DNA from 2 places in the Pandoraea sp. CB10b_02 genome. Region 1 is predicted to be linked to the other one. Evidence: predicted binding sites of a transcription regulator. Region 1 holds the regulator's gene; the other holds the start of a gene.
What was found. The regulator sigma-54, encoded in region 1, starts transcription at its own class of promoters, with help from an activator protein. The targets are predictions, from matches to a motif close to TGGCANGNAANCTGCTTT.

Region 1 (6,545 bases):
TTCACCCATTTCGACGTCGCCGACGCGAGCGCGCGCGCCGCGCGTGTGCGCGTGATGGTCTTCGACGTCGACGGCGTGCTCACCGACGGCGGCCTGCGTTACGGCCCGGCCGGCGAAGTCATCAAGACGTTCGACTCGCTTGACGGTCACGGCCTGAAGCTGCTCGCCGAGGCCGGCATCGTCACGGCGATCATCACGGGGCGCCAGTCCGATATCGTCGCCAGGCGCGCGGCCGATCTGCGCGTCGCACATGTATACCAGGGCGTGCACGACAAGCGCGAAGCGTTCGAGGACCTCTGCGCCAAGGTGTCGGCCGCCCCCGAGGCGTGCGGGCACATCGGCGACGACTGGCCCGATCTGCCCGTGCTCACGCGCGTGGGCTTCGCGGCCTGCCCGGCGAACGCCCACGTCGAAGTGAAGGCGCGCTGCCACTGGATCGGCGCCACGCGCGGCGGCGAAGGCGCCGTGCGCGAGCTGTGCGACTTCATCCTGCGCGCGCAGGGACGTTACGACGCCCTGCTTGCCGAAGCACTGGCCTGACGCCCCGAGGAAGCCGCCCCGCTCATGGCCATTCAACGCGTCTCGCCCGCCTCCCTGATCGCGATCGCCGTGCTCGCCTGCCTCGCGGCCGGCACGTACTGGCTCGTGCAACGCACGCTGCCGTCGAACGCCGATCGCACGCCGTATGTGAAGCAGCACATCCCCGATTACTACGCCGATGACATGGTGATCTCCATGCTCTCGGCGAGCGGCCAGACGCAGTACCGCGTCAACGCCGTGCACATGACGCACTTCGAGGACGACCAGACCACCGCCATGACGCTGCCGGCGGTGCGCGCCTTCACCCCCGACCAGCCGGAAGTGACGGCCACGGGCAAGCGCGGCACGCTCAATGCCGACATGTCGGTCGTCGACCTGTACGACAACGCTGTCGTGGTGCGTCAGCCGGGACCGCGCGACCCCGAAATGCGCGCGCTCTCCGAGCATTTCCAGGTGCTGGTGAACGAGGACATCGTGCGCACGGAGAAGCCTGTCCAGCTCTATCGCGGCGCCTCCGTCATGTACGGTGACGGCATGATTTTCAATAACATCACGCGGGCCGTACAATTGCTCGGCAACGTCCACGGCACCATCCAGCCGGCGGAACTGAGCAACAAACGTCCGGCACCGCCCGCCGCGCCGAGCGCGGCCCCCCAGACCAAACAGGGCCCCAAGACCCCATGATCGATCGCCGCAACCTGCGACCTGCATCCCGATCGCTGCGTGCGCTGCGCACGGTGGCCGCTGCCTTCGCAGCGCTCGCCGTCTTCGGCGCACTGGCCACGCTGAGCGCGCCGCTCGCGCACGCCGAGCGTGCCGACCGCGACAAGCCGCTCAACATCGAATCGGATCACATGAGCTATGACGACCTCAAGCAGGTCAACATCTTCACCGGCAACGTGACGATGACCAAGGGGACGATTCTCCTCAAGGCCGATCGCGTCGAAGTGACTCAGGATCCGGAGGGCTATCAGTACGCCACGGCGTTCTACAAGCCGGGCGGCCCGCTCGCGTACATGCGCCAGAAGCGCGACGGCGTGGACGAGTACATCGACGGGTGGGGCCAGACGATCTATTACAACGGCAAGACCGAAGTCGCCACGCTCACCACGCAGGCCACGCTCAAGCGGCTGGCCGGCGGCACGCGCGTGCTCGACGAGATTCACGGCAGCGTGATCACCTACGACACCTACAACGAGGTCTACACCGCCAACAGCGGCGCCGATCAGGTCAACGCCAACAATCCGAAGGGCCGCGTGCGCGCCACGCTCGCGCCGCGCAACGCCACCGGGGCCAACCAGGCGCAGCCGGGCGGGGCGAGCAAGCCCGCCGCGGCGCCCAAGGGCGACCTGCCGCCGCTGTCCCCCTCCAAAAGCATCGGGAATCCGCGTGAGTAATCCTGCCAGCAACGCCTCCAGCATCAATCCGGGCGCCGGCCCGTCGGGCAAGCCGAGCGCGCTCGTCGTGCGCTCGCTCAAGAAACAGTACGGCGCGCGTACCGTCGTCAAGGACGTCTCGCTCGACGTGAAGAGCGGCGAGGTCGTCGGCTTGCTCGGGCCGAACGGTGCGGGCAAGACCACCTCGTTCTACATGATCGTGGGGCTGGTGCCCGCCGACGACGGCGAAATCCAGCTCGACGGCAATCTCATCAGCGAACTGCCGATCCACGAGCGCGCCCGCATGGGCGTGTCGTACCTGCCGCAGGAAGCGTCGGTATTTCGCAAGCTCACGGTCGAGGACAACATCCGCGCCGTGCTCGAACTGCAGGTCGATGCCGCCGGCAAGCCGCTCAAGCGCGACGAGATCGAGCGCCGCATCGAGGCGCTGCTCGACGAACTGCAGGTGAGCCATCTGCGCGAGAACCCGGCAATGTCGCTCTCGGGCGGCGAGCGCCGTCGCGTGGAAATCGCGCGTGCGCTGGCCACGCAGCCCCGGTTCATCCTGCTCGACGAACCCTTCGCCGGCGTCGATCCGATTGCCGTGCTGGAAATCCAGCGCATTGTGCGCTTTCTGAAAGACCGTGGCATCGGTGTCCTGATTACCGACCACAACGTGCGCGAGACGCTTGGCATCTGCGATCACGCCTACATCATCAGCGAAGGCTCCGTGCTGGCTGCCGGCACCCCCGACCAGATCGTGGCCGACGAAAGCGTGCGGCGCGTCTATCTGGGCGAGAATTTCCGGATGTAAAGGAAATTTTTCGCATGTAAACCCTGCCCCCGATAGGGCGCCGGGCCGGTTCCGTTGGCGTGACAAAGCCTCTACAATGAAGGCGAGACACGCTATGAAACCGACTCTTCAACTTCGCACCTCGCAGCACCTGACCCTCACGCCGCAGTTGCAGCAATCGATTCGGTTGTTGCAACTGTCGACGCTCGAACTCCAGCAGGAAGTCGAGCACGCCCTTACCCAGAACCCGATGCTCGAGCGAGAAGACGACTGGCTCGCCGGCTCGGTGCGCGTGGGCACGGACGGGTCGCTGCGCAACGAACGGAGCACGTCGGCGAGCAGCAGCAACGACGGCCCCGACACCGCCAACGGCCACGACGACGCCCGCGAACTCGACGGCGAAACCCGCTTCGAGGACGGGGCGAGCGATAACGGCAGCGACTGGAGCCTGAACGATTTCGCCCGGACGGGCAGCGCTTCGGACGACGACGACAACGCTCGCCCCCAGCTGCACGTCGATCATCCCAACCTTCGCGAGCACCTGCTCGCCCAGTTGCGCGTGACCAAGGCCAGCCCGCGCGATCGCGCGCTGGTCGAATTCCTTATCGAATCGCTCGACGAAGACGGCTATCTCGGCACCACGCTCGACGAAATTCAGGCGGAAATGCCCGAAGAGCTGGCGCTCGAGACCGAGGAGATCAACGCCGCCCTCGCGCTGCTGCAGAGCTTCGATCCGGCGGGCGTGGGCGCCCGCAATCCGGCCGAATGCCTGCGTCTGCAACTGCAGCGGCTGCCCGCGAGCGGCGTTCGCACGCTTTCGCTGCGCATCGTCTGCGATCACCTGGAATTGCTCGCGGCACGCGATTACACGCGGCTGCGCCGCCTGCTCGGCGTGAGCGAAGACGCACTGCGCGCCGCGCACCAGCTGATCCGCTCGCTCGACCCGTTCCCGGGCGCCGCCTACGGCTCGCCGCCCGCCGATTACGTCGTGCCGGACGTACTGGTGCGCAGGCAGGGCAGCGGCTGGAGCGCCGAGCTCAACCCGGAAGTCATGCCGCGCCTGCGCATCAACGAGATGTACGCGCGCATCCTGCGCAACAACCGCAACGACCCGGGCACCGGCAATCTCCAGCAGCAGCTCCAGGAGGCGCGCTGGCTGATCAAGAACATCCAGCAGCGGTTCGACACGATCCTGCGTGTGGCGCAGGCCATTGTCGAGCGTCAAAAGAACTTCTTCACGCATGGCGAAATCGGCATGCGGCCCTTGGTTTTACGTGAGATTGCTGATACGCTGGGTTTACATGAATCCACGATTTCACGCGTGACTACGAGTAAGTACATGCTCACTCCATTTGGAACCTTCGAGCTCAAGTACTTCTTCGGGTCGCATGTGGCCACCGAAGCCGGAGGGGCTGCGTCGTCGACAGCCATCCGCGCCCTCATCAAGCAACTGATAGGAGCAGAAGACCCCCAAAGCCCCCTTTCCGACAGTCGTATCGCGGAGCTGCTGGCAGAGCAAGGATTCGTGGTTGCGCGGCGCACCGTCGCGAAGTACCGCGAGGCCATGCGAATCCCCGCAGTGAACTTGCGCAAATCTTTGTAGGACAGTCCTGGTGCGCCATGTTGGCTCGCTGGGGCATCACGCCGCAGTGCGACATTGCGTCACGTCAATGGCTCGCACTCCCGCTAGCCAGCGCCGCTCATGACGCGGCCTGCACTTCGGCATTTCAGCAAGGAGAGCAGCTATGAATCTGAAGATCAGTGGACACCATCTCGAGCTCACGCCGTCCCTGCGCGAATTCGTCGTCAACAAGCTTGAACGCGTGTTGCGGCACTTCGACCAGCTCATCGGCGCCGAGGTGATCCTCTCTGTCGATAAGACCAAGGAGAAGGCCGGACGCCAGATCGCCAGCGTCACCGTGTATCTCAAGGGCAAGGAAATTTTCGTCGAAAAGTGTGACGAAAATATGTATGCCGCCATCGACAAGCTGATCGACATGCTCGACCGCAAGGTAATGCAGTACAAGGACAAGGTGCAGAATCATGGTCGCGAAGCCCTCAAGCATCAACAGCCGCCCGAGGCGGAACCGCTCCAATAATTCCTTTCCGGCGAGGTAGTCGCATCGACTGTCACTGACGCAAGCCCGCACGGAACCACACGAGCGAATCTACGTCTGTCATAAGTCTGGCATCACCCACCGCGGGGCCGTTGAACGGCCCCTTTTGTATGGGGCGACGCGTCTCGGCTGACGCGCCTACGGGTGGTCTATAATGCGAGGTCAATCGGGGGTTGGAGGGCGACTACGCGTTCGCCCGCATTACAAGATGAACCGTTTAGTCAAACTCTTACCTGCGTCCAATATCCTGCTTGGACTGTCCGTCACCAGCAAGAAGCGTGTCTTCGAGCAAGCCGGGCTCCTGTTCGAGAACAACGCCGGACTGTCGCGCGCGCTCGTCACCGACGACCTGTTCGCGCGCGAGCGCCTGGGTTCGACCGGGCTCGGCGAAGGCGTGGCGATCCCGCATGGCCGCATTAAGGGACTCAAGCATCCGATGGCGGCTTTCGTGCGTCTGGACGACCCGATTCCGTTCGAGGCGCCCGACGGCCAGCCCGTCTCCCTGCTGTTTTTCCTGCTCGTGCCGGAACAGGCCACGCAGCAGCATCTCGAGATTCTGTCCGAAATCGCGCAGTTGCTCTCCGATCGCTTGATGCGCGAGACATTGAGCAACGCGCCCAGCGCCGACGACGTTCACACGGCCCTGGCGAACTGGCAGCCCTGAGCCGCCGCCAACTTCGAGTCCCGTAGCTCCCATACTCAACCGAACGAGGCGACGCGGTGGAACTGACCGGCATCAACGCGCAAAGCATTTTCGATGACAACGCCGCGACGCTGCGTCTGTCGTGGCTCACCGGCCACGAGGGCTGGGAGCGCGGGTTCACGCCCGAGAGCGTGGCCACCGCCACCTCCAGCGCCGACCTCGTGGGTCACCTGAACCTCATCCACCCGAACCGCATTCAGGTGCTCGGCGAGGCGGAACTGCGCTATTACCAGCGCCTGAGCGATGAGAACCGCAAGCGCCACATGGGCGAGGTCATCGCCCTGGAGCCGCCGTTCCTGGTCGTCGCCGACGGACTGGAGGCGCCGCCCGATCTGGTGCTGCGCTGCACCCGGTCGTCCACACCGCTGTTCACCACCCCGCTCTCCACCGCATCGGTTATCGACAGCCTGCGGCTGTACATTTCGCGCGTGTTCGCCCCGCGATGCACGATGCACGGCGTTTTTATCGACATTTTGGGCATGGGCGTGCTCCTCACCGGCGACTCCGGGCTGGGCAAGAGCGAACTCGGTCTGGAATTGATCAGCCGCGGCCACGGCCTGGTCGCCGACGATGCGGTCGATTTCGTGCGGCTGGGCCCCGATTTCGTGGAAGGGCGCTGCCCCCCACTGCTGCAAAACCTGCTGGAAGTGCGCGGGCTGGGCCTGCTCGACATCAAGACCATCTTCGGCGAGACGGCCGTGCGCCGGAAAATGAAGCTCAAGCTGATCGTGCAACTGGTGCGCCGCCCTGACGGCGAATTCCAGCGCCTGCCGCTCGAAGCGCAGACGGTGGATGTCCTCGGCTTGCCCATCAACAAGGTGATCCTGCAAGTGGCCGCCGGGCGAAACCTCGCCGTGCTGGTGGAGGCCGCCGTGCGCAACACGATCCTGCAACTGCGCGGCATCGACACGCTCAAGGACTTCATGGAGCGCCAGCGCCAGGCCATGCAGGATCCCGACGGGATGCAGGGCAAACTGCTCTGAGCCGCGTCTCCGGGTTTACCGCATTGCATGCGG
Region 2 (6,545 bases), on a different contig from region 1:
GCCGGCCCGGCGCTGGATGCCGCATTCGGGCCCAGCTCCGGCGCGATCTCGACGAGTCGTGCGCGACTGATCTCGCGCGCGTCGACCACGTCGGCGCAAACCACCGCAATTCGTTCCAGCAGGTTTTCCAGCTCGCGCACGTTGCCCGGCCAGCGATAGGTGGCGAGCAGCGGCAGCAGCGTGGCGAGCAGCGCGTCGACGCTCATGCGCGCCCCGGCGCGGGCGAGCGCCCGTTCGAGAAAGAGCGGGGCGAGGCGCGGCAGGTCGTCCATGCGCTCGCGCAGCGGCGGCAGCACCAGGCGCAGGATGTTCAGCCGGTAATAGAGGTCTTCGCGGAACAGCCCTTGGGCAACCTGCTGGCGCAGATCGCGGTGTGTGGCGGCGATCACGCGCACGTCGCACGGCACGGGCTCCGTCGCGCCCAGCCGCAATACCTCGCGCTCCTGCAGCACGCGCAGCAGGCGCGTTTGCAGCGGCATCGGCATTTCGCCGATTTCGTCCAGGAAAATCGTGCCGTTGTGGGCCGTCTCGAAAAGGCCCGCCTTGCCGCCGCGCCGCGCGCCGGAGAACGCCCCTTCCTCGTAGCCGAACAGCTCGCTCTCGAGCAGGGTTTCCGGAAACGCCGCGCAGTTGATCGCCACGAACGGATAGTCCCGGCGCCGGCTCGCGTTGTGAATGCCTTGCGCGAGCAGTTCCTTGCCGGTGCCGCTCTCGCCGTGCACGAGCACCGTGGAATCGGTCTGCGCGTAACGGCGCGCAAGCGCGCGGACGTGCGCGATGGCGGCGGAGTCGCCGATCAGATCGTCGAGCCGGTAGCGCGCCACGAGGTGGCGCGGGCGATGGCGCGAGCGCAGCGAACGGTCCACGCGCGCGAACGACTGCGAGTCCTGGCAGGTGAGCAGTGCACCCGTGAGCGTGCCCTGGTCGAGCAGCGGGATACGGTTGATGACCCAGGTCTTGCCCGCCATCGACACGATCGCCTCGAGTTCGGCGCTCGCACTCTCGAGCGTGCGCCCGATGTCGAGCGCCGGTGCGATGGCATCGAGCGGGCGACCGACCGCGTCGGCTACCGTCACGCCGAGCATGCCAGCCATCGCCGCATTGATCGCCTCGATCCGTCCGTTCAGATCCACCGCCGCCACACCCTCGTGCAGGTGTCGCAGCACCGTGTCGAGCCGCTCGCGCCGCTGCGCCTCGATGCGTCCGAAGCGCGCGACTTCGAGCGCGGTGTCGAAGGCGGCGCGCACCGAGTCCTGCGAGTAGAGGAAGACGCCGGTCATACCTGCACGTTCGGCCAGTTCGGTCACGAGCCCGGGGCCGACCACGACCTCGATGCCCTCGTCACGCAGGCGATGTACGAGGTCTTCGGCATCGTGCGCGTCGAAGTAGGCGTGCTGGGCAACGTCGAGATGAAAGGCGCTTCTGAACCGCTCGAATTCCGGCGCGGGACGGGCGTATGAGACCAGTGCGATGCGCGAGGCCGGCGAGTCCGCGGGCAACGCGCGGCGAGCACGGCCGAGCGCGTGCATGACGTCGAAGCCGGTGACCTTCACGAGGACGACGGGCAGCACCAGACGCTCGCGCAGGAACGCGCCGTTCGAGCCGGCGGCGACGATACCGTCCACACTGCCGGCCGGCAGACGCTCCAGCGCCTCGATCACCGCTTCGTAGCCCTTGTCGATGATCTGCACTTCGGCGTGCGCCGCGTAGTCCGGCACGATGTCGCGATACAACTCGCCGAGCTTGCTGATGCCTACGGCCCAGATCACGGGCTTGCGTACCGCCGTGGCGGGCTGCGCGAGTCCGGCGCGCGGCAAGCCGGCCGCGGAAGCCGGCAGGTGCGGGGAGCGCGGTGGTGGGACTTGCGGTGGCAGACCGGAGGCAGGGCGATTCGGCATGTCGGGCGGCGAAAACGGGTGAATGAGACAGATCGTAGCACATTGCAATGATTTGTTTCATTGCATGTTTCAATGTGAAACATCGTGCGACGAGCCGCGACATCTCCTGCGCGACATGCACTTGCCGTGAGCGTCATGCCGGCGCCGGATTTCCGCTGCCAAATGAAGGCGTTAGCACTGCCGCACGGCGCATGCGGCCACGCCCGGCGCCAGGCTGGCACGCCCATTGCTACCGATGAAGCCACATCTCAACCCGTGTGCGGGCGCAGCGGGGGCAGCCCCGCCGCATGCACGCGACCCACGACCGAGGGATTCCAGTGACGCACACCATTCGCTCCGCCGGCGCCGCCTTGCGCGAGGCCGTCAAGACCGAACAACCGTTGCAGGTTGTCGGCACCATCAACGCCAACCATGCCCTGTTGGCCAAGGCCGCCGGGTTCAAGGCGATCTATCTGTCGGGCGGTGGCGTGGCCGCCGGCTCGCTGGGCCTGCCCGATCTCGGCATCTCCACGCTCGACGACGTGCTGACCGACGTGCGCCGCATCACCGACGTGTGCGATCTGCCGCTGCTCGTGGACGTCGACACCGGCTTCGGCCCGTCGGCGTTCAACATTGCGCGCACGGTCCAGTCGCTCGTCAAGTTCGGCGCGGGCGGGATGCACATCGAAGACCAGGTCGGCGCGAAGCGTTGCGGCCACCGGCCGGGCAAGGCCATCGTAAGCCAGCAGGAAATGGTCGATCGCATCAAGGCCGCGGTCGACGCGCGCACCGACGAGAACTTCGTGATCATGGCGCGTACCGACGCGCTCGCCGTGGAAGGCCTGCAGGCCGCCATCGACCGCGCCTGCGCGTGCGTGGAAGCGGGCGCCGACATGGTCTTCCCGGAAGCGATGACCGAACTGCCGATGTACCGCCAGTTCGCCGACGCCGTGAAGGTGCCCGTGCTCGCGAACATCACGGAATTCGGCGCCACGCCGCTGTTTACCGTGGAGGAGCTGCGCAGCGCGCAGGTTGGCCTGGTGCTGTATCCGCTGTCGGCCTTCCGCGCCATGAACAAGGCTGCGGAGAACGTTTATCAGACGATTCGCCGCGACGGCACGCAAAAGGCCGTGCTCGACACCATGCAGACGCGTGCCGAGCTCTATGAGAGCATCGGCTATCACGCATACGAGCACAAGCTCGACGCGCTGTTCGCACAGCAGAAATAACCGAATCCCTGATCTGGAGGAATGAGCATGAGCGAGACGACCGCCACCGGCTTCAAGCCGAAGAAATCCGTTGCCCTGTCCGGGGTGAGCGCCGGCAATACCGCCCTGTGTACCGTGGGCCGCTCGGGTAACGACCTGCATTATCGCGGCTACGACATCCTGGATCTGGCCCAGAGCTCGGAGTTCGAAGAGATCGCGCATCTGCTGGTGTACGGCAAGCTGCCGAGCGTGGCCGAGCTCAAGGGCTACAAGGCCAAGCTCAAGGCGCTGCGCGGGCTGCCCGCCGCGGTCAAGGAAGCGCTCGAAGCCGTGCCGGCCGCCGCGCATCCGATGGACGTGATGCGCACGGGCGTCTCGGTGCTTGGCACCGTGCTGCCCGAAAAGGACGATCACAACATCCCCGGCGCGCGCGACATCGCCGACCGGCTGATGGCGAGCCTCGGCTCGATGCTGCTCTACTGGTATCACTACAGCCAGAACGGCGTGCGCATCGACGTGGAGACCGACGACGACAGCATCGGCGGCCATTTCCTGCATCTGCTGCACGGCGAGAAGCCGTCGGACCGGTGGGTGCGCGCCATGCACACGTCGCTCATTCTGTACGCCGAGCACGAGTTCAACGCGTCGACCTTTACCGCACGCGTGATCGCCGGCACGGGCTCGGACATGCACTCGGCCATCACCGGCGCCATCGGCGCGCTGCGCGGGCCCAAGCACGGCGGTGCGAACGAAGTGGCCTTCGAGGTGCAAAAGCGCTACGACTCGCCCGACGAGGCCGAGGCCGACATTCGTCGCCGCGTGGAGAACAAGGAAGTGATCATCGGCTTCGGCCACCCGGTCTACACCGTGAGCGACCCGCGCAACAAGGTGATCAAGGAAGTGGCGCGCGAGCTGTCCAAGGACCAGCAGAACATGAAGATGTTCGACATCGCCGAACGCCTGGAGTCGGTCATGTGGGACGTCAAGAAGATGTTCCCGAACCTCGACTGGTTCAGCGCCGTGAGCTATCACATGATGGGCGTGCCGACCGCGATGTTCACGCCGCTGTTCGTGATTGCGCGCACGTCGGGCTGGAGCGCGCACATCATCGAGCAGCGCATCGACAACAAGATCATCCGTCCGAGCGCCAACTACGTCGGTCCGGAAGATCAGAAGTTCGTGCCGATCGAGAAGCGCTGAGATTGCCGTAGCACGGCACTCCGACGCCTCTCGCGGCCATGCCGGGCGCCCTGCGCGTTGCGGCATGGCCGGCATCTTGCCAGCCGCTGGCAGCCTTTCGCCGCAAGCTGGGCCGATACTCCTCACATGATGAACACCGAATACCGAAAACCCCTGCCCGGGACGTCGCTCGATTACTTCGACGCCCGCGCCGCCGTCGAGGCCATTGCACCGGGCGCCTACGACACGTTGCCGTACACCTCGCGCGTGCTGGCCGAGAACCTCGTGCGCCGCTGTGAGCCGGCCGCGCTCACCGACTCGCTCAGGCAACTGATCGAGCGACGCCGCGATCTCGACTTCCCGTGGTTCCCGGCCCGTGTCGTGTGCCACGACATCCTGGGCCAGACCGCGCTCGTGGATCTGGCCGGCCTGCGCGATGCGATCGCGGCGCAAGGCGGCGATCCGTCGCTCGTCAATCCGGTCGTGCCGACGCAGCTCGTCGTCGACCACTCGCTCGCCGTGGAGTGCGGCGGGTTCGACCCCGACGCATTCGCCAAGAACCGCGCCATCGAGGACCGTCGCAACGAAGACCGCTTCGACTTCATCAACTGGACGAAGAAGGCGTTTCGCAACGTGGACGTGATTCCGCCGGGCAACGGGATCCTGCATCAGATCAACCTCGAGCGCATGAGCCCGGTCGTGCAGGTGAGCGACGGCGTGGCGTATCCCGATACCCTCGTGGGCACCGACTCGCACACGCCGATGGTCGATGCGCTGGGCGTGATCGCGATCGGGGTGGGCGGCCTGGAGGCCGAGAGCGTGATGCTCGGGCGCGCGTCGTGGATGCGCCTGCCCGACATCGTGGGCGTGGAGCTCACCGGCAAGCCGCAGCCGGGCATTACCGCGACCGACGTTGTACTGGCGCTCACTGAATTCCTGCGCAAGCAAAAGGTGGTCTCGGCCTATCTCGAGTTCTTCGGCGAGGGCGCCGCGAACCTCACGCTCGGCGACCGCGCCACGATCTCGAACATGGCGCCGGAGTTCGGCGCCACGGCGGCGATGTTCTACATCGACGCGCAGACCATCAAGTACCTGAAGCTCACCGGCCGCGACGACGCGCTCGTGCGCCTCGTCGAGACATATGCGAAGCAAACCGGGCTGTGGGCCGACAGCCTGCGCGACGCGCAGTACGAGCGTGTGCTGAGGTTCGACCTCTCGAGCGTGGTGCGCAACATCGCCGGTCCGTCCAATCCGCACAAGCGCGTGCCGACGAGCGAGCTCGCCGCGCGCGGCATTAGCGGCAAGGTGGAAAACGAGCCGGGCCGGATGCCCGACGGGGCGGTCATCATTGCCGCCATCACCAGCTGTACGAATACCAACAACCCGCGCAACATGATCGCGGCGGGCCTTTTCGCGCGCAACGCCAACCGCGCCGGCCTCACGCGCAAACCGTGGGTCAAGAGCTCGCTCGCGCCCGGCTCGAAGGCCGTCACGCTGTATCTGGAAGCGGCCGGCCTGCTGCCCGAGCTCGAGAAGCTCGGCTTCGGCGTGGTCGCCTACGCCTGCACGTCGTGCAACGGCATGTCGGGTGCGCTCGATCCGGCGATCCAGCAGGAGATCATCGAGCGGGACCTGTACGCCACGGCGGTGCTCTCGGGCAACCGCAACTTCGACGGCCGCATTCATCCCTACGCGAAGCAGGCGTTCCTCGCGTCGCCGCCGCTGGTCGTGGCCTACGCCATTGCCGGCACGATCCGCTTCGACATCGAGAAGGACGTGCTCGGCGTGGACGCGGCCGGCAAGCCGCAGCGCCTGGCCGACCTGTGGCCGAGCGACGAGGAAATCGACGCCATCATCGCCAGCAGCGTGAAGCCCGAGCAGTTCCGTCGCGTGTACGAGCCGATGTTCGCCGCCGCCGTGGATTCGGGCGAGCGCGCAGCGCCGCTCTACAACTGGCGCGAGAAGAGCACCTACATCCGCCGCCCGCCGTACTGGGAGGGCGCGCTTGCGGGCGAGCGCACGCTGCGCGGCATGCGCGCGCTGGCGGTGCTTGGGGACAACATCACCACCGACCACCTCTCGCCGTCGAACGCCATCATGCCCGACAGCGCGGCGGGCGAGTATCTGGCGAAGATGGGGCTGCCGGAAGAGGACTTCAACTCATACGCCACGCATCGCGGCGACCACCTGACGGCGCAGCGCGCCACCTTCGCCAATCCGACGCTCAGAAACGAGATGGTTGTCGTGGACGGACAGGTCAGGACGGGCTCGCTCGCACGCA

Region 2: the regulator sigma-54 is predicted to act here: its motif matches at 2,114-2,131, upstream of prpB (methylisocitrate lyase).

Annotation. Positions count from the first base shown of each region.
Region 1 is NZ_NJGW02000004.1:109,684-116,228, forward strand. Features, by position in the region: gene CDN36_RS05585 (KdsC family phosphatase) at 1-540, shown strand, start outside; gene lptC (LPS export ABC transporter periplasmic protein LptC) at 565-1,224, shown strand; gene lptA (lipopolysaccharide transport periplasmic protein LptA) at 1,221-1,937, shown strand; gene lptB (LPS export ABC transporter ATP-binding protein) at 1,960-2,730, shown strand; gene CDN36_RS05605 (RNA polymerase factor sigma-54) at 2,825-4,312, shown strand; gene hpf (ribosome hibernation-promoting factor, HPF/YfiA family) at 4,455-4,808, shown strand; gene ptsN (PTS IIA-like nitrogen regulatory protein PtsN) at 5,035-5,490, shown strand; gene hprK (HPr(Ser) kinase/phosphatase) at 5,547-6,512, shown strand.
Region 2 is NZ_NJGW02000005.1:187,604-194,148, reverse strand. Features, by position in the region: gene prpR (propionate catabolism operon regulatory protein PrpR) at 1-1,769, opposite strand, end outside; gene prpB (methylisocitrate lyase) at 2,216-3,106, shown strand; gene prpC (bifunctional 2-methylcitrate synthase/citrate synthase) at 3,134-4,285, shown strand; gene acnD (Fe/S-dependent 2-methylisocitrate dehydratase AcnD) at 4,415-6,545, shown strand, end outside.